Regions from separate parts of the Undibacterium sp. 5I2 genome, predicted to be linked through region 1. Evidence: predicted binding sites of a transcription regulator. Region 1 holds the regulator's gene; each other region holds the start of a gene.

What was found. Region 1 encodes LexA, which represses DNA repair genes until DNA is damaged. Its sites were predicted from a motif close to ACTGTATNNNNATACAGT; they were not measured.
Region 2: QN359_RS10540 (ATP-dependent helicase) is a predicted target of LexA. The motif match lies at 4,622-4,639, and genes of this name have one in related genera.
Region 3: dinB (DNA polymerase IV) is a predicted target of LexA. The motif match lies at 3,722-3,739, and genes of this name have one in related genera.

What each region holds. Positions count from the first base shown of each region.
Region 1 covers NZ_JASJVS010000009.1:72,092-79,034, forward strand. The annotation lists gene clpP (ATP-dependent Clp endopeptidase proteolytic subunit ClpP) at 1-37, shown strand, start outside; gene clpX (ATP-dependent Clp protease ATP-binding subunit ClpX) at 251-1,516, shown strand; gene lon (endopeptidase La) at 1,756-4,179, shown strand; gene lexA (transcriptional repressor LexA) at 4,264-4,917, opposite strand; gene rpsF (30S ribosomal protein S6) at 5,161-5,529, shown strand; gene priB (primosomal replication protein N) at 5,565-5,864, shown strand; gene rpsR (30S ribosomal protein S18) at 5,874-6,158, shown strand; gene rplI (50S ribosomal protein L9) at 6,185-6,637, shown strand; gene QN359_RS05500 (replicative DNA helicase) at 6,813-6,943, shown strand, end outside.
Region 2 covers NZ_JASJVS010000025.1:11,377-18,319, reverse strand. The annotation lists gene QN359_RS10565 (efflux RND transporter periplasmic adaptor subunit) at 1-100, opposite strand, end outside; gene QN359_RS10560 (TolC family protein) at 97-1,398, opposite strand; gene QN359_RS10555 (hypothetical protein) at 1,504-1,872, opposite strand; gene bla (class A beta-lactamase) at 1,908-2,810, opposite strand; gene QN359_RS10545 (hypothetical protein) at 2,869-3,987, opposite strand; gene QN359_RS10540 (ATP-dependent helicase) at 4,664-6,685, shown strand; gene QN359_RS10535 (carboxymuconolactone decarboxylase family protein) at 6,698-6,943, opposite strand, start outside.
Region 3 covers NZ_JASJVS010000064.1:778-7,720, reverse strand. The annotation lists gene QN359_RS16930 (D-hexose-6-phosphate mutarotase) at 1-272, opposite strand, end outside; gene QN359_RS16925 (GMC family oxidoreductase) at 362-1,963, opposite strand; gene QN359_RS16920 (helix-turn-helix transcriptional regulator) at 2,119-3,150, shown strand; gene QN359_RS16915 (thioredoxin family protein) at 3,161-3,625, opposite strand; gene dinB (DNA polymerase IV) at 3,792-4,841, shown strand; gene QN359_RS16905 (transporter substrate-binding domain-containing protein) at 4,843-5,628, opposite strand; gene QN359_RS16900 (ABC transporter substrate-binding protein) at 5,676-6,443, opposite strand; tRNA gene QN359_RS16895 (tRNA-Arg) at 6,559-6,635, opposite strand; gene QN359_RS16890 (c-type cytochrome) at 6,888-6,943, shown strand, end outside.

The sequences.
Region 1 (6,943 bases):
TGGTTTGATCGATAAAGTTCTCACGCACCGCGTGTGATTGCTTGAGTTCAAATGAACGCCCGTTACCCAAAAGGTCGGGCGTTTTTTCATTGAATCGGTTTGCCAATTCACCTGCATCAATACCGGTAGCAATGACGTAAACGGTTTTTGCGGGTAAGATGCATCTTATTGCTATGCAAGCAAGCACCGCAAATGTTGAAAATGACAGATCAGCGTTCCCCCTCATTAACTTTGTTTCTATACTCGTATCATGCCCGATAAAAAATCCTCCAGTGGTGAAAAGCTGCTCTATTGCTCGTTTTGCGGTAAGAGTCAACATGAGGTTAAAAAACTCATTGCAGGGCCGTCAGTCTTCATTTGTGATGAATGCATAGATTTATGCAATGACATCATTCGTGATGAAGTCGCCGATATCGATAATATCGCCAGCGCCAGAACCGAATTGCCAACGCCGCAGGAAATCACCGAGTTGCTTGATCAATATGTGATCGGGCAAGTTAATGCCAAGCGTATCTTGGCTGTGGCAGTCTACAACCACTACAAACGCCTCAAGCATTTGGGTAAAAAAGACGATGTTGAATTGGCCAAGAGTAATATCTTGTTGGTCGGCCCTACCGGTTCCGGGAAAACATTGTTGGCGCAAACCTTGGCCCGTATGCTCAATGTCCCGTTCGTGATCGCCGATGCGACCACCTTGACCGAAGCCGGCTATGTTGGCGAAGACGTAGAAAACATTATCCAAAAATTGCTGCAAAATTGTAATTACGAAGTAGAGCGCGCCCAAAAAGGTATTGTCTACATCGATGAAATCGACAAAATCTCACGCAAATCGGATAATCCTTCGATTACCCGCGATGTTTCCGGTGAGGGTGTGCAGCAAGCCTTGCTGAAACTGGTAGAGGGCACCATGGCATCGGTGCCACCACAGGGTGGCCGCAAGCATCCTAATCAGGATTTCATTCAGATCGACACCACCAACATCATGTTCATCTGTGGCGGTGCCTTCGATGGTTTGGCTAAAATCATTTCCGATCGTTCTGAGCGCAGCGGCATCGGTTTCTCGGCCAGTGTCAAGAGTCAGACTGAAAGAAGTGCCAGCCAAGTCATGCTTGATGCTGAGCCGCAAGATTTGATTAAATTCGGTCTGATTCCGGAATTGGTCGGCCGTTTGCCGGTGATTGCTACTTTGAGTGAACTCGATGAAGCGGCTTTGATTCAAATTTTGGTTGAGCCAAAAAATGCCTTGATCAAGCAATACGGTAAATTGCTGGAAATGGAGGGCACGGAACTCGAGATACGTCCGGCGGCACTGCAAGCGATTGCCAAAAAAGCCATTGCCCGCAAAACCGGCGCACGCGGTTTGCGTTCTATCCTTGAGCACGCTTTGCTCGACGTCATGTATGACTTGCCGAGTCATCAAAACGTTGAGAAGGTCGTGATCGACGAGGGAACCATTACCAATGGTGCCAAGCCTTTGTTGATTTACCACGAAAAAGCGAAAGTTGCTGGTGCCTGAACAGCATTTGCTGTGATTGATAGAAAAAAGGGAAGAAATTCCCTTTTTTTACGTGCCGAGCCAACGCGTTTTTTTGAATCGCAGTAGAATGAACTCAGACCATGCGTCTGGCTTCCAGTAAAGCTGCGTAGCCCGAGCTGCGCTCTGCGCAGCTTTTTTTATGGTTTTTTTTTAACTCTGGGCTTGTGTTTTGGCCTTGTGCGCCAACATTAACAACTAGTATTTTTGAAAGGTGCGCCATGACAACTACTCTGATTACCGAGCAAATCCAACTGCCCTTGCTGCCATTGCGGGATGTGGTTGTATTTCCGCATATGGTCATCCCCCTGTTTGTGGGGCGACCGAAGTCAATCAAGGCGCTTGAAGCCGCGATGGAACAAGGAAAGAGCATCATGCTCGCGGCCCAGAAAGCGGCTGCAAAAGATGAGCCTTCTGCCGATGATATCTACGAAATTGGCTGCGTAGCCAATATTTTGCAGATGCTTAAATTACCCGACGGCACCGTTAAAGTGTTGGTCGAAGGTGCGCAACGCGCACGTATTCACAAGATTCACGACACAGAATCGCATTTTTGGGCCGAACTGAGCCCTGTGGCTGCCGAAGAAGAAGATGATTCGGAAGTCGAGGCGATGCGTCGCGCCATCGTTCAGCAATTTGATCAGTACGTCAAACTGAATAAAAAAATTCCACCGGAAATTCTCGCTTCCTTGTCCGGTATCGATGATGCCGGCCGCTTGGCCGATACCATTGCTGCACATTTACCGCTGAAGTTAGAACAAAAGCAAGTGATCCTCGAGATTTTCAGCGTCGCCAAGCGACTCGAGCATTTGCTCGGTCAATTGGAAGGTGAACTCGATATTCTGCAGGTAGAAAAACGCATCCGTGGTCGCGTCAAGCGCCAGATGGAAAAATCGCAGCGCGAGTATTACCTCAACGAGCAAGTCAAAGCGATACAGAAAGAGTTGGGCGAAGGCGAAGACGGTGCCGATATCGATGAACTCGAAAAGAAAATCGTTGCCGCCAAAATGCCGAAAGAAGCGCGCGACAAAGCCATGAACGAGTTGAAGAAACTCAAGATGATGTCGCCGATGTCGGCCGAAGCCACGGTGGTGCGCAATTACATCGATACCATCGTCGCCTTGCCATGGAAAAAGAAATCCAAGGTTAATAATGATCTGACCAATGCCGAGAAAGTGCTCGAGGATGAGCATTACGGCCTCGATAAGGTCAAAGAGCGCATTCTTGAGTATCTCGCAGTCCAACAACGCGTAGACAAACTCAAAGCACCGATATTGTGCTTGGTGGGGCCTCCTGGCGTCGGTAAGACTTCGCTGGGGCAATCGATCGCCCGCGCGACCAATCGTAAGTTCGTGCGCATGGCCTTGGGTGGGGTGCGTGATGAAGCGGAAATTCGCGGTCATCGGCGCACTTACATCGGCTCCATGCCAGGCAAGATTTTGCAAAGCCTGGCGAAGGTCGGTGTGCGTAATCCATTGTTCTTGCTCGATGAAGTCGATAAGATGGGCGCCGATTTCCGTGGTGATCCTTCATCGGCGCTGTTGGAAGTGCTCGATCCTGAACAGAATCATACATTTTCCGATCATTACATCGAAGTCGATTTCGATCTCTCTGATGTCATGTTTGTGGCAACCTCGAATTCTTACAATATCCCGCCGGCGCTGCTCGATCGGATGGAAGTGATTCGTTTGTCCGGCTACACGGAAGATGAAAAGACCAGCATTGCACAACGTTATTTACTGCAAAAACAAATCAAAAACAATGGTTTGAAAGAAGCGGAGATCAGCATTGCGGAAAGCGCGATTCGCGACATCATTCGGTATTACACGCGTGAAGCCGGTGTGCGCGCCTTGGAACGAGAAATTTCCAAGATTTGCCGTAAGGTCGTCAAGATGTTGCTGCTCAAGAAGACCGAAAAGAAAGCCACGATCAATTCTAAGAATCTCGACAAGTACTTGGGCGTGCGTCGCTATGACTTCGGCGTAGCGGTCAAGGACAATCAAGTTGGTCAAGTGGTTGGTTTGGCTTGGACTGAAGTCGGCGGCGATTTGCTGACGATAGAAGCCGTGGCCATGCCGGGTAAGGGTGGCGTGATACGCACCGGCACCCTCGGGGATGTTATGAAAGAGTCGATTGAAGCTGCGCGCACGGTCGTGCGTAGCCGCGCCAAGCGCCTCGGCATCAAGGCGGATGTGTTTGAGAAAAGCGATATTCACATTCACGTTCCTGAAGGCGCGACGCCGAAAGATGGTCCCTCGGCCGGTATTGCGATGACCACTGCCTTGGTCTCGGTGTTTACCGGTATTCCGGTACGGGCCGATGTCGCCATGACGGGTGAAATCACTTTGCGTGGTGAGGTTTTACCGATTGGTGGCTTGAAAGAGAAGTTACTGGCGGCACATCGCGGCGGCATCAAAACCGTCTTGATACCAGAAGAAAATGCCAAGGACTTGACCGAGATTCCCGATAATGTGAAAAACAAACTCGAAATCATTCCGGTGCGCTGGATTGATAAGGTGTTGGAAATCGCACTCGAGCGTATGCCGCAGGAATTGCCCGAGCCTGAACTGGTGGCGGCGGTGGCTGTTGCCGCTGCAGCTGCAGTGGTTGAGCCGGTGGTTGATCTCACCGTGGTCAAGCACTGAGCCTTACTTGAATAAAAAATGCCCGCGCAGTGTACTGCGCGGGCATTTTTTTTGGCACCAAACGGCGTACCGATCAGCTGCAGATCACACCCAATTGCGCATCAGGCCGACGGCCAAGCCTTCGAGCGAAAAATCCTGTTCCTGGTCATCGATGCGGATGGTCGAATAATCGGGGTTTTCCGGGATCAATTCTATGCAATTACCGGTCTTTTTGTAACGTTTGACGGTAACATCATCACCGAGGCGGGCGACGATGATCTGGCCATTGCGCGCTTGATCTGATTTTTTAACTGCCAGCAGATCGCCGTCGAGGATGCCGGCGTCGCGCATCGACATGCCGCGTACCTTGAGTAAAAAATCGGGCTTGGCAGAGAATAAGGCCGGATCGAGTTGATAGCTGGCTTCGATGTGCTCGCTGGCGAGTATCGGTGAGCCGGCGGCGACGCGCCCGACCAGGGGTACGCTGAGCTGCAGCAGCGCCGCCGGCACGGCGAAGTGTGCGCCGGTAATGTGGCTGGACAAGGCTGATTCAAGCAGGCGAATGCCGCGCGAGGTGCCGGCGGCGATTTCGATCACACCTTTGCGTGCCAGTGCTTGCAAATGCTCTTCGGCGGCATTGGTCGAGCGAAACCCGAGCTCATTGGCGATTTCGGCGCGGGTCGGGGGGAATCCGGTATTGTGGATCGCGTCTTTGATCAGATTTAGGATTTGTTCCTGGCGGGCGGTCAGCTTAAGCATGAGGTGGCGGCGCACGTAATTGCGCTGTATATATGAACAGTCTGTATTTTTATACAGTGTCGCATTATGTGCAAGGAAATTCTGCTTTGTTTGCCTTAGCGGCCGTCAATCTCTGTTCCGTAGTCGACAAGTGAGGGAAGTGATTGAATGAAATGAAAAACTGGGTTACACTTGTTGGCTTTCCTCTTCCTGCACTCGTCTTGACGCCGAGGCAGGCTATTTTATTGTCCACAAGGAGAATATATGCGTCATTATGAAATCGTATTTATCGTACATCCCGATCAGAGCGAGCAAGTGCCTGCAATGATCGAACGTTACAAAGCCAGCGTTGTTGCACGTGGTGGTCAGGTTCACCGCGTTGAAGATTGGGGCCGTCGTCAATTGGCTTACATGATACAAAAATTGGCTAAAGCACACTATGTTTGCATGAACATTGAGTGCGATGCAGAAACATTGCTTGAGCTGGAAACAGCATTCAAATTCAATGATGCGGTTCTGCGTCACCTGACAGTCAAACTGAAAAAAGCTGAAATCACTCCATCGCCAATGATGAAAGCGGTTCAGAAAGAAGACGCAGCAAAAGCTTCGCGCGTCGAAGCCCCGGCTGCTTAATTCGTTTGATTTGAAGAAGGTCGTCTGAAAAAAGAGTGAATCACCTCCAAGTTGTTGCGCGCATCATAGAGAAATCGCCGTTGCGCTACACCCCAGCCGGTATACCGATCGCATCTGCTACTTTGATGCACAGTTCCCGGCAGGTCGAAGCCAACATCGAGAGATTGGTCGAATTTGAAATGACTGCGCAAGCCGCAGGGCAAATTTCAGCACAGTTCGCCAGCTTGCCGATGGAAGTAGAGATGGTTTTCACTGGTTTTTTAGCACGCAAAAATCGCAACAGCAAAAGTCTCGTGTTTCACATCAATGAAATCGGGACCAATTTACTAGATTAGGAGCCAAAAATGGCATTCGGTAAAAAATTTGATAAAAGCAAACTGAAGCAAAAGCGTCAGCAACAAAACCCTTTGTTCAAGCGCAAAAAATTCTGCCGCTTCACAGCAGCACATGTAGAAAAAGTTGATTACAAAGATATCGACACCTTGAAAGATTTCGTGCAAGAAAACGGCAAAATCATGCCAGCACGTTTGACTGGTACGAAAGCTTTGTACCAACGTCAAGTTGACACGGCGATCAAGCGCGCACGCTACTTAGCGTTGTTGCCATACACTGATCTGCACACAGCGTAATTGACGGCAAGGTATAGGAGAAAAATATGCAAGTTATTCTGATGGATAAAGTCGTTAATCTCGGCAACCTCGGTGATGTAGTTCGTGTTAAAGATGGTTATGCACGTAACTTCCTGATCCCACAACGCATGGCTCGCCGTGCGACAACAGCAGCGATCGCCGAATTCGAAGCGAAGCGCGCTGAACTCGAAAAAGCTGCAGCAATCAAATTGGCAGCAGCTCAAGCTCAAGGCGAAAAACTGGAAGGTTCTACCGTTCAGATTTCCCAAAAAGCTGGCGTGGATGGCCGTTTGTTCGGTTCTGTCACGAACTCTGATATCGCTGAAGCCTTGGCTAAGCAAGCTTGCGTAGTTGAAAAATCGCAAGTGCGTTTGCCACAAGGTCCGTTGAAAACAACGGGCGATCACGCGGTAGCTGTTGCATTGCACACAGACGTCGTTGTGAACATCACCGTAACAGTAGTTGGCGAGCACGCATAATTGCTGTAAAGTGAAGTAACAAAAAAAGCCGGGGATGACCCGGCTTTTTTCATGTGCGCTAGAAATTATTTATACCATTTCGATGCCTGTTTGCATTGTTGTTTAAAATAAACTCTCAGCGTTCTCCTCGTATGTAATCGTTTTGTAACATGATTTAGCAGGTATAATGCGCGCCATGAAAGCCGCTTCTGATCCGCAACTTGACGCTATTCGCGTCCCTCCTCACTCCATAGAAGCAGAGCAATCTGTTCTTGGCGGCCTGTTACTTGATAATGCTGCTTGGGATCGTATTGCTGACTTCATCAG
Region 2 (6,943 bases), on a different contig from region 1:
GGCTGGCAGCAGGCGTGCGCCAGTAGTAAAACAGACTGCCGGCAACAAGCAACAGCAGGGCGATCAACAGGCCGATACCGGCGCGAGTAGAACGTGTCATAAGGTATCCTTGGTTTGCATAGTGGAGTACAGGCTCAGCGCCGGATCGGCCAGCAGGCTCTCGATCTCGCTGGCGGCTTGATGGGCATCGGACAAACTGCGCAGATGCTGCGCTTGTGCCAACAATAAGGAGCGCTGGGCGTCGGACACATCAATAAAGTTGAATTTGCCGTATTCAAAGCCCTTGAGCGTCATCTCAAAGGCGCGTTGCGCACCCGGTAAAATTTCTCGTTCCAGCAAGCTGTGTTCATCCAAGGCCACACTCAGGCGCTGGTGAATTTGCTGCAGTTGGCTGTAGAGCAGACTTTCGCTGACGGCCAACTGGTCACGGGCTTGATTCAAACGCGCGCTGGCTTGCTGCACATTGCCCTGATTCCGGTCTGACCAAGGTAGCGGAATCGCAATGGCGACCAAGGCTTGTTGCCGCCCGGTTTCGGCTTCGCGCTTGGCACCCAGACTGACGCTCAGATCAGGGATGCGGCGGCTGCGTTCCAATTGCAGATTGGCTTGCCCTTGCTCGACCGCCAAGCGGACACGCTGCATCGTTGCCGCTGCGCGAAGGCGCTCTGATAGCGCGACCATGCTCGGCAGCTCGGGCAAATCATCGAAGCTGCCGCTGAGTTCAAAATCATCGGCCTGACGTGCGCCCCAGTTGGCGGCCAAACGCTGACGCGCTGCGAGTAAGGCACTGTCAGCCTGACTGAGCTCGATGCGAATACCACTTTCAGCCACGCCCGCCTTGGTTTCTTCTATCGCAGAAATTTTCCCTGAAGCGACTTGTTTGGCGGTCGTCTCTCTGACCTTGCGAGCCAGATCGAAGGAGTGGCGCGCCAAGCGGCGACGTTCTTCGGCAATCAACACGTCGAAAAAACCGCGCGTCGCGGTGGCGCGAATTTCCGCTGCTTTGATCGCCAGTTCATTATTTGCGATGGCCGCCTCGCTTTGGGCCAGAGCAATCCGTGCCGGACGCTTGCCAGCCAACTCCAAAGCTTGGGTAATTTGCACCGTGGTGCTACGATTATCGGCACGACCGGCATCTTCCACCGTGATGCCGAGTTCCGGATTCGGACGCAAACCTGCTTGCAGCAAGGCCCCGGCACTGACATCGAGACCATGACGGGCCGCCGAAATCTCACGATTGGCCGCGAGCGCTCTTTGCACTGCCGCAGACAAGCTCAAGGCGCGCAGTGGGCTTGTTGCGGCTAAGGGCGATGTGGCAGAGGCGGGAGCTTCCGCCGCCACGGCGAGTGGACACACTAACAGCGCCGCTAAATGCAGCGGCAATATAAATTTTTGCATAGGATACTCCTGAAAAAAAACAAGAAAATATCCGGCAACGACCTGTCAGGTCATGGCTTCAAGCTAGCCGTAAGGCAAGTAGGGGTGACAGATGGATCGCCGGACTCAGGCGAGGGCGATCCAGTTGGGGCGATCGGGTTGCTCCGAATCGGTTTGTGCGGTTTGTGCCGGCGGCGCGGCGATTTTCATTTGCATCATCAAGCCAGCCAGATACTGCGGGTCGGGCTCGTGACTAAGCCAAGAACCATGCGGGCAGGCTGCGCAATCGGCATGCGCGGCCGAATTAGCTGGCGTCGATTGACTCAATTTACTGTCCGCATCGCCATCGGTATCGGCATCGTGATGTTGATGCGCATGATGACCGAAGTGTTGGGCACTGCGACCACTTTCATGCTGGCAATACGCGCTCACCACCGTCCAGCTTAATTGCAGCAGGATACAGAGGCTTAGCAGGAACGCGATTTTTTTTACCATGGCCGATATTATCATACCTCATTAAGTAAGCAGGATCAGCTTGGCCGCATTACGGACAAAATGATTTGAGTCGCCGCGACCAGCATCCCGTCACGCAGTGGGGCATCTTTTTTATCTTGCGTGTAGTACAAGGCAATGATGAGCGGAGACTTACCGGGCGGCCAGATTACGGCGACATCATTGGTCGAGCCGTAATCAGCGCCGCCAGTTTTGTCGCCAACCACCCAGTTTGGCGGCAACGCAGCACGGATTTTGTTCGCACCGGTGGTATTGCTGATCAACCAATGTTTCAATAATTCACGCTCTGCCTTGGGCAAGGCATCGCCGAGCACAAGCTTTTTCAGACTCGTGGCCATCGCCCTCGGGGTGGTGGTGTCACGCAAATCACCAGGCACGGCGCTGTTGAGCTCGGTTTCCCAGCGATCAAGGCGGAATTCTTGATCGCCGATTGAACGTGCGTAAGCCGTCACGGCAGCCGGACCACCGAGTAATTTCATGAGTAAATTGGCGGCGGAATTATCGCTGTAGCCGATGGCGGCGGCACATAATTCGGCAACCGTCATGCCGGTGGCCAGTTTTTTTTCGGTTTGCGGCGAGTAAGTGACGAGATCATCACGACGATAGTCTACTAATTGCTGTAATAAGCCAGCTTCGTAACGGCTGCGTTCGAGTATTGCGCCACCTAGCATTACTTTGAAGGTACTGGCCAATGGAAAGCGTTCATTGTCGCGATAAGCGAGCTCCGTGCCGTTGCCGGTATTGAGCACATACACGCCAAGGCGACCACCGACTCCACGTTCGAGTTCAGCGAATCGTTGTTGCGGTGGCATAAAGGGGGCGGGCAGTTCGCCAGTGACACAAGCACTCAGCGCCGGCAAGCTTGCCAGTGCTAACAATAAACGACGCCGCGCAGAAAACTCAGTGTAGGGAGGGTACATGCTCTATTAAAAGAAAATAGTGAATGAGGAGGTGGTGTTGAAATGGATTTTAGCGGCACTATTCGATATTGTCTGTAGGACTGGTACGAAATCTAGCTGACTGATCGTTACGGCGCGCTTCAATAATTAACTCGCCTATTTTTGATGAAACCCGCTCGCTGATATGCTCATGCTCTATTCTAGCAAGATAATCGGCAGGTGGAATCCACTCATCCGGATGGCGCGTCCTGTATTGTTCGACCGAAGCACGGTTCTGTTGATGGGCCAGTTGCACGGTCGGCAGCGCCATGATCAGCGTGGTCAGTTTTTCACGTAGCGCCATGACAGCCGGAGTGCGCGCTACCTCCACCTCTGTGCCGAAGATAAAGTCTACGTAGCCGACCGTGCCAGTCTGTATGGCGTCATCAAGCATGAGGATTTTCTTAATGAGCGCGTGCTCCATGACTCTATCGACGATCGCAGTGATCCGCGTTGCGTAAGCAGTCCGCCACACATCCAGTAAATCCGGTCTCGCAGTCACATCGGGGCTTGCCAGCGCGGCATCGAATTGCCTTCCGATGTAGGCGATGTGCGCTTCCAAGGCCAGCTCCAACTGCATCAAGCGAATGCCGTATTGGCTCATTGCTTGCGCTTGGCAGCGCTCGTCGAGTCCGTCCGAACTATAGCTCAGGCCCATGAACATGTGCTTGACAGCGGCGGTCATCACAGGGCCTACTTTTTGATAATAGATGTGTCTGGGTGTGCCTTCCGGTAAGGCTGTCAATATTTTACTGTCCAGACTGGCGCTTATTTCCTCTTTTTTAACGAGGTAGCCGGCATAGGGTGCGACTCTTGTTAGCCGTTGCGCTCCTTTCGAGGCCACGGTATTCAAGCTGTCAGTCAGGAGGGCGTGCATACCGCCCTTGAGCAAGCAGCGATTGAGCGTTTCTGCGGCCTGATACTGCAGTGAATTTGCCTGACGGGGATGAAAATTCCCCGGCGCACGCATGCCGCCTATGGCGGCAGTAAACCGGTCGCAGGAGGACTGTGCTTGTTCGGCTTTTTCTCCACACGCAGCCGGGTTCAGCGGCGCGGATGAGACCGCGCTGAGTGTGTTCAGTGGCCCCGATTCAGGCAATACCTGAGAGTGGCTGGTGGCAACAACATGAGTGGGCTTAACAGTTGCTAGATGTAGCAAGATCATTCTCCAATGTCTCGTGACGGGGCTTGCCATAAGGATGCAGAGATGCGCGAAAAGTAATGACTTAAAGGCACAGATGCTCAAAGCAGCGCGCCATTATAAAAAAAGAAAGCGCTGGTTAACATTAAAAAAACAATCATCTAAAATCTGACTATGGTTTGAAACCCCGGCCTTCAGAGGCTGTCGCAAAAGGGTAGTGAGTCGGTATCATTACCCCGACTGGTGGCCGCGTCGTTCCTGCGTGCTTTTGGCAGGAATCCAGCGACGTTCGTGGTTAACTGAAAATGCCAGAAATTGTGGCATTTTCAGTGTAAAAAACGACACTAGGTTCCCGCCAAAAGCACGCGGGAATGACGAGGTATACGGTGTTTCAGGTGTAAAAAAGCCTGATCATTACCCACAAGTTAGATCGATTACGCGCCCACCCATTCGCCCAATTCGTCATTGCCGCGTACGCGCCTTTTATATCTGTGCTGCTCCGGCGCAACAGAACGTGTTCATTTCACAGAAAAAAAAGTGCCCTTGATCGACCCTCCCACCCTGAAGGCACTAAGGTGCCACTTAGTTGTTCACGCCAGCAAGCAATAACGGATTCCATAGCCATATGCAGTCGCATCAGTAATAATGCTCGAGTATTTTTTCTTACAGTCAATTTTTACGCGAAAGAGCATCCATGCCGGTCACCCCGACGACAGAACAACAAATCATCGTCTCCAATACCAGTCGGGTCGTGCTGATTGAAGCCGTTGCCGGTGCCGGTAAAACCACCACGCTGGCACTGGTGGCGGCGCATGCGCAATTGGCACCGACAAAAATTTTGGCTTTGTGTTTCACCCAAGGTGCGAAAGGACGCTTGATCGAAAAACTGCTGCAAGAGGGCGCGGCACGCGGGATTTCGGTATTGACGATAGAGGAGTGGGCGCAAACCCAAATACAGCGCTTGGTACAATTGAATTACCTTGAGCGACCTAAAACTTACCGCAACGATGAGAGCATTCGCCACCATCTCGTTGCCGCTGCCAACGGTGTTTGGGAGCGCTGCCAACAACGCGGCGACGGCAGTGACTTCAATTTTGCTTTCGAACACGATAACAAGCGGCTGGAAGAATTGCTGCTCTTATTGACAAGACTGAAGTCAACCTTATCCTCATTGCAATTTTACGAAGAGGATTGCGGTCAAGAATGCTTGGATGCGCTGGCCGAAGAGTTTGATGTGCCAGCCGTCGCCATAGAAATCTGCCGCGCCTATGAAATGCGCAGGCAAGCCGTCGCCGGCGACTTTTTATGGCAAACCGCAGCCGATTTCGTACCCGATCTGGTGCTGATGCTGCGCATTCATAGCCAAGCTATCACCCAGATTCAAGCGTTTTCCTTAATTCTGGTGGATGAGTGGCATGACGTCAATGCGGCAGAATTCACGCTATTACAAACAGTTAAACGCTCGGCGCGACTGCTGGTGGTCGGCGATCGCGATCAAACCATCCATACCGCGCGCGGTGCCGATCTGCATTTTTCCACCACTGGCTTCGACCTCGGCTTTCCCGATGCGACCCGGCTCAGCTTGAGCCAAACCCAACGCTTCGGCCCGGCGCTTTCCCGAATGGCAAGCCGCTCCATCCATCCGCGCAGCTGCCTCTCCATTCCCGGCAGTCACACCCTGATCCGTCAGGTCAATTACTCACCGGACGACCCCAATCATTGCGCGACGCTGGTGGTGACGCAAATAAAAAAAATCTTTGAAGAAGAAGCCAAAACCAGCTATGGCGACATCGCAGTCATTGTGCGCGAGGCAGACCAAAGTTTGGCGATAGAAAATGCTTTTCTTGACAGCGGCATGGCCTACCACTGCGAAGGCTTCGACAGCTACCTGCTGCGCCCCGAAATACTCATGCTGCGTGCGCTCTTGCATTTGGTCGCCGACGATTTTACGTCCTTGCGCAATGACAGTGATGCCTGCAAGCGCATGGTTGCAGCACTCACGCTTTACCTCTCCGTACCGATTCACGATCAGCGCTGGCAAACCGATTACCACAGCGAAAATACCACCGGGCAAGCCTTCTCATGGATAGAGCAAGCAACCCAAACCATCATCCGCGACCCCGAAACCTTGGCGTTTTTTATCGATGGCGTTTTATGTAAGAAAAATGAGCACGACAGCACCACCGTTGCCGGTTGGCGGGCTCAGTTTGCCGCCGCCGTGGCAGTGCTGAGAGCCGATTTCAAACAAAGCAGTGCGCTCGAAGTGCTCAACTACATCAATACCCGGTTGCGCCTCAAAGATGCCACCAGCCGTGCCTTTATCAGTCGTGGTCGTGCGGATTCGGCGAGCCGCTCGATCCGCAGCTTCATCTCGTTTGCCGCCCGCTTCCAACAGCAAAATGCTGGCCAATTCTTGCTCGAACTCGCTGCGCGCCAAGAGAAAGCAGCCAAGTACAGGGCACGTCCCAAAGCCGAACGACAAATCACGCTGACCACGGTGGCAGCCAGCAAGGGGCAAGAATGGCCGCACGTCTTGATACCGTATATGCAAGAAAATGAATTCCCGAGACGCAATGACAAAGCCGAAGAAAAACGCTACTTCTACGTCGGCATCACGCGTGCCATGGAGAGCCTGAGCTTATTTGAACCCGACGACAAGCACGCCCATCTGCGCAGTTCGCTGCTGCATGGAGCTAGGGAAGTGCAGAGGCAATAGGACCTGTCGTCATCACGCCGGCGCTGTCGGAGTCGCATCCGCATTTGCTGCCCGCTGATGCGCAAACACTTCCTTAGCAGCAAACAGGCCGTTGAGTGCAGCCGGAAATCCCGCGTAGACGGCCATTTGCATGATAACTTCGACGATCTCTTGCTCCGAACAGCCAACGTTGCGGGCGCCGTGGATATGCACCTTAAGCTGAGGGGCAGCGTTAGCCATTGCGGTCAGCGCCGCGACCACAGCCAGTTCTCTGGTTCT
Region 3 (6,943 bases), on a different contig from region 1:
ACGGCACTGCCGTCGGGGTGCATCTCATTGCTCTGCAATTTCCACTTGGCGGTACGGGCGAAACCATGCCTCGGCAGTGGGCCGAGCGTGGCGAATTGCGGAAAAATCACTGGGATACCGCCGCGAATGGCGCTGTCCGAAGTAAACGCGGAGCGTTGGCTGAGAAATAATTGTTCCTTGCCCTGCGCCGGTATCCATGAACAGACGTGGGCACCGTGGCTGGCAATGCGTGTGCTGGCGCCATCACTGGCGCGGAGGGTCAGAAATTCCATGTCGCTTGTTTTGTATTAAACAGACCCCTATTCTAAGCCATGGCGATAGCGAAACATGGTAATTTTCACCATGTTTCACCAGGGAGACTTCAGCCTCGTTCCGCCATGATCATCGCCGCCGCTTTTTCCCCTATCATCATGGTGGGCGCATTGGTATTGCCGCCTATCAGAGTTGGCATGATGGAGGCGTCGACCACGCGCAAACCGGCCATGCCATGTACCTTCAACTGCGCATCGACCACGGCCATGGCATCCTTACCCATTTTGCAAGTACCGACCGGGTGATATACGGTATCGGAAGTGGCGCGCAATACCGCACGTATCTCGTCATCGCTGTGCACTTGCGCGGTTTGAAAATCGCTGCTGCGCACCTGTGCCAAGGCTGGGGCATCGAGCAAGCGGCGCGTCAGTTTGAAACCCTTGAGCATGTTTTCCAAATCTTCCGGATGCTCGAGAAAACGCGGATTGATCAAGGGCGCAGCATGCGCATCGGCGCTGGCCAGGCGTACTTCGCCCACGCTTTGCGGTCGTAGCAAGCACATATGGCAAGAGTAACCATGGCCGAGATGGAGTTTGCGCGCATGGTCGTCGAGCATCGCCATAACAAAATGTAATTGGATATTGGGTGCTGCCAGTTCCGGGTCGGTTTTCAAAAAGGCACCGCCCTCGGCACCGTTGGAACTCATCAAGCCACGCCTTTGGTTTTGATAGCGCCGCCATTCGCGCAGCATACGCACACCGCCAGCGGCAGAAATACCGAGCAAATCGAGGCTAGGGGCGCGGTACTTGAAAACAAAATCGGGATGATCTTGCAAATTTTGGCCGACCCCGGGTAAATCATGTAGCACCGCAATGCCGAGCGCTTGCAAGGCCGTCGCGTCACCGACCCCCGACAACATTAATAATTGCGGGGTTTGGAAGGCACCGGCGGCGAGCAGAATTTCGCAGCGTGCGCGCAAAATCTTGAGCACGCCGTTTTGGCGCATTTCGACGCCGACCGCACGCTTGCCTTCGAACAGTATCTTCGTCACCATACAGCCGGTTTCGACCCGCAGATTGGCACGCTGCCCCATATGCGGACGCAAATAGCCACGCGCGGCGGTCCAGCGTTCGCCTTCATGCTGCGTCACTTGATAAATGCCGACGCCTTCTTGCTCGGCACCATTGAAATCGGGATTGATCGTGAAACCGGCTTGGCGTGCCGCAGTAAGATAAATCTCTTGAAACGGATTGTCGCTGCGCAGCTCGCTGACTCGTAAAGGCCCATCCTGACCATGATAGGGCGCACCATGGCTTTGATTGTGTTCCGACTTGATGAAGTAGGGCAGCACTTCCTCATACGACCAGCCGGCATTACCAAGCGCGGCCCAGTGGTCATAATCGCTCTTGTGTCCGCGCACATAGACCATGGCATTGAGACCCGATGACCCGCCCAGCATTTTGCCGCGTGGTTGATAGCCACGGCGGCCATTCAGGCCCGGCTGTGGTACGGTTTCAAAGGCCCAGTTATTGAGCTTGGTCGGCAGCATGGCGACCACGCCGATCGGGGTAGTGACGACCCAACTGTCGCCGGCACCACCGGCTTCGAGCACGGTCACGCTGATGCGTGCGTCTTCCGACAGCCGCCCGGCTACAGCGCAGCCACCGGCACCGCCGCCGACGACGATATAGTCAGTCATTGTTGTTTCCATCTTGTCTCCTCGGTGTAATCAATCTCAGCAGGTCTGCTCTGGTATTGCACTGCAGCGTTGCTGAATTGCCGTATTCAATGTACGGTAGCAAGAATATTAGTACGCCCGTTCGAATTATGTAAGGACATTGACTGCCACACCGTGAGCCACTGAGCATGTTCCCTGCTGCTGCTTCTCTTGCCTTCGGCACCGTGTTGTCGGTGCGCGACGCCGTCTTTCCCGCCCACCCGTTTTCGGGTTTGCTGGCGATTGCGCGTGAGCGCGCGTGGCCGCTGCAGAATTTGTTTCCCAGCTTGCTCGAGCCGGGCCACAGCCACATCACGTATTTGGAGGCGCGTGCCGGGGTCTTGTGCGCGCAGCAGCAGGGCCTTGCGGATCTCGGGATTTGGTCGGGCGAGCGCAAATCGCTGGCGCAGTTAGGCTTGATCAGTGCCGGCATCGGCGCACATGACACTTTGTTGGAGGCCTTGAAATTTGCCTTGGAATATCAGATGGTGGCCGGTTCTATGCTCGATTTGCAATTGCAAATTGACGCGCACGAGGCCTCTTTATGCGCCTACCCCTTGTTTGATGACCGCGAATTGGAAGATTTTCTGGCGGTCGACCACCTGTTGACGGCGTTTAATGTCGCCCGTCAATTGTGTGGCCCAGCATTTCGTCTGCTGCGGCTGGAATTGCGGGTGCCGCAGTTACGCCGACTATCACTGTATGAACAAAGCTTTGCCGCCCCGGTAAAGTTGGGCGCGGCGCGCTGCCGCATCGTGTTTCCGCGAGATTTGTTGCAGCACCGCTTAGCGCAACCGGACCAGGCGCGGGTACTCAGCGTGCGCCAACATTGTCAGGATGAGTTAAGCGCCGCCGGCGTACTTGGGCGGCGCAGCTTATTGCATATTTTGGTAGGACTCGATTGCCAATTGCACAGCGTGGCTGATAGCGCCGCGGCCTTGAACATCAGCCCGCGTTCGCTGCACCGCTTGCTTGCGCGCGAAGGCAGTTCCTATTTCCAGATCAGTGAAAATCTTCGGATAGTAAGGGCCAAACACTTGTTACAGAGCGGTGAAGCGATCGAACGCATCGCCGAAGCACTCGGCTACTCGGACACCCGCAGCTGGCGCCGCGCCTTCAAGCGTGCGACTGGCAGCACGCCGGGAGCGTATCGTGCTGGTTTGATCGGTCTGGACGCGTAGAATCCAATCCTTACGGGGCAGCGTTGCTGATTTGACTAAAAAAATCAAACACTCCTTGCTCACTCATCCGCCGCGCATTCGATAATTCGCCACCTGTTGAGGCATACAGCAGGTGGTTATCGGGCGAGAGCAAGACAGCGGCTGGAATGCCTTTTTTGATCGGATTGCCATAGGCGGCCGCCAGTGCCAAGTTCTTGTCGAATTCACCGACATTCACTTTGACCAGCACAAATTGTGCCGCGATCAAGGCGGCACTGTGGCCCTGCATGGAGCGGTTAAGTTCTATGCAATCCTTGCACCAATTGGCACCGAAAATCACCAAGACTTTTTTCTGGCTGGCACGCGCTTGCGCCAATGCAGCCGTCAACTGCGCCTGTGCATCGGCGCTTTCATCGTAGGGCTGGGCAGTACTGGCCTGGGCTTGGGCGGTGCACAGTAGCGTTGCCAACAGCAGTAGCAATAGACGTTTGATCATGATCGTATAAGTAAGAGAGTGAATTTGTCGATATTGACTCAAATCAATTATTTTGTCATTGCTTGGCGCTTAAGCTTTCTCAAAAAAGCAATAAATACTGTATAAATATACAGTTTTAGCTTGCAAGCAGATAAAATAGCGCGATGTTAGCTTGCTCATTCTTGTTGTGAAGAAAATTATCCATTGCGATTGCGATTGTTTTTACGCCGCCATTGAAATGCGTGACGACCCCAGCTTGCGCGGACGAGCGCTGGCGGTCGGCGGCCGTCCTGATCAGCGTGGTGTGGTCGCCACCTGTAATTACGCAGCGCGTCGCTTCGGCATCCATTCGGCCATGCCGATGGCGCAAGCGCTGCGCCGCTGTCCCGAGCTGGTGATTGTGCCACCGGCGATGGAAAAATACCGCATCGCTTCGCGCAGCATTCTCGACATCTACCGCGACTACACCGATGCGGTCGAGCCTTTGTCGCTGGACGAAGCCTTCCTCGATGTCAGCTGCGCCACGCTCCACCACGGCAGCGCCACCCTGATCGCCCGAGAAATCCGCGCGCGGATTGCAGAAACGGTCGGTATCACGGCGTCGGCCGGGGTGGCACCGAATAAATTTTTGGCAAAAATCGCCAGCGACTGGAATAAACCCGATGGCTTGTTCGTGATCTTACCCGAGCATGTCGACGCTTTCATCGCCGTGTTACCGGTGGCGCGCTTGCATGGGGTCGGCCAAGTGACGGCGGCGCGCCTGCATGCGCTGGGTATTCATGTGTGCGCCGATATACAGGCTTGGTCGCTGCCTGCACTGGTCGAGCACTTCGGCAAATTCGGTCAGCGCTTATATGAGCTCAGTCGTGGCGACGACCGTCGCGAAGTCTCGGCGCATGCCGAACGTAAATCAGTCAGTGTGGAAGAAACTTATACGCTGGACTTGCCCGATCTGGCCAGTTGTTTGGCCGAGTTGCCGGCTTTATACGCCTCATTACAAGAGCGCGCCCGTCGCGCCGATGCGCTTGGCCATATTCACAAGTTGTACATCAAAATACGCTTTGCCGATTTTCGCTCGACCACGGTGGAATGTCTGGGGCAGCAGATGGATGCCGAACTATTTGCGCAACTGCTCAGCACCGGCTTTCAGCGGCGCGCGCTGCCGGTGCGTTTGCTTGGACTCGGGCTGCGTTTGGCCGAACCATTACCGGCGCATCAACTGGCTTTGTTCGATTGAATCACGGTAGCGTCACCGTATTCGGCGCTGCCAGCAAGTTGCTGAAATACAGGTTTTCCATCTTTTTGAGATTGAGTTTTTCCAGTCCATTGTCAAAACTTTTTTGCAATATCAGGCCGCGTGGCGTGTGTTGAAAGCAAATGTGCATGGAAAAAGTGGTCAGCGCTTTGGCATGGAAGATAATCTGTTGCCGCACCTTGCTCAGCGCCGGCTCGGTGATAAGCAATTGGCGCAACACATTTTGGTCGATCACAATCACGTCAACCCGGCCGATGAGCAACTTGCGCAGGTTACTGAGGTCGGAAGGGGCATTGTCGGTCTTGAGCAAGCGTTGCTGCACCAGGGTATCAAATTCTTCGCCATTGGCGTAATCTTGCACCGTGCCGATGGTCAAGCCTTTGAGGTCGCTCAGACTTTGCCAGTCGAAATGCTTATCGCTGAGGCTGGCAAAACCGACCACACTGTTACCGAGTGAATGAGAAAAATAACAGCTTTTTTCTCTTTCTTTGAGATAAAACGCCGGGAAATAGCCGGCGAACTCAGGATTATTCAAGCCTTCTTGTAGCGTACGGCTCCAAGGGAAATACGCGATTTCGCTGCGCCAGTGCGCCGCACCAGCGGCCGCCTTGACGATCGCCGCGACCCAACCTTCTTCCGGTAGTGCATGACCAACATAGGGCGACCATTCAAGTGACGCAAGGCGCAAGGGTGCGAGCTCGTCAGTGGCGGCAAAAGTCGGGCTGCTAAGCATGAGCAGGGCGACAAAGAGCCAACGCAAAATTGTCATCATGTGATGCCGATGTGAATCGGTGGCAGGATTGTAATTAATCTGTTTCACTCTTGAGGCAGGTATTTTTTTCTGAGTTTTTCGAGCACACCAGACTGTTGTACTTTCTCAAAAGCTGTGCGAATTTTTTGTACCAAGGCCGGATCGCTTTGCTTGTTCATGGCCAGGTAGTAGCTGCTGCTGCCATCGAGCAAAAACACCGCCTCCAGTTCTTCCGGTCGGCGTTGCTGCGATTTCATCAGAAATGCCGCGGCCCAATCTTGCGAAATAATGAGGTCAGTCCGGCCGATGAGAAATTTTTTCAGGTTTGATTCGACCGTTGGGGCGAAGTCGAGTTGGCTGTCGGCTTGCGCATAGGCTTGCAAAAAATTTTTGGCCGACGCCATTTCCCGCACCAAGCCTAGCCGGTAATGGGCACTGTCGGCGATACTGTTCAAGTGTATATCGCTGCGCGTCTTGAGTTTGTATAAGAAAATTTTTCGCGTGCTGATCGGCCCTATCCATTCAAACAAGGCTTCACGTTCCGCGCTGCGCGTGGTCGAATACAGCAGGGTATTGGGCTGGCTCAATGTGGCCTGATAGGCACGCGCCCATGGCAAGAGCGTGATTGGTGCCTGGAGCCCGGCGCTGACTAACATCGCTTGTACCAGTTCGGTGGCAAAGCCGGTGACGACGCCATTCTCTTCATAATTGAGCGGCGGCAGACTTTCCGTGACGATGTTGAGCCCGGTCGCGTTAGCTGGCTGTGCCAGCAACAAAACAAAGCACAAGAGCGCAGCGAGGATAGCTGAGAGAGGCCGTAAAAGAATGCACATCGTACAATCTTACCTGTTGCACATAAAATAATTGTAAAAATTGGTTACAAAAAGAGAAAATGCAGACCAGTTGCGAACAAGAGAGGGAAAAACAGAGCAAGGGAGGGGAGAAAGATGGTGCGCCAGACACGAATCGAACGTGCGACCCCAGCCTTCGGAGGGCTGTACTCTATCCAACTGAGCTACTGGCGCGCTTTGCATACTGCAAGGCCGCTATTCTAACCTAAATTTTTGTCCGGCTCATCACTGGCAGAGGGCTTTTTGTCGCATACTTGGTCACAAGCGACTGATGCATATCAGACAAACCCTGCTTTTGGTTCCAAACATTGCGCTTTTCGCTCTATAATCCAAAACTTTGATGCTCCATGGCTCCTCAGTTCAACAGACAACTAGGTAAGCACGGATTAGCAAGCGGAATGATCATTTATTTGCAAAGAGGAAACCATGAGCGATGCCCACGAAGTACACGAATCTGCAATTAAAACACCGAAGCAACTGAT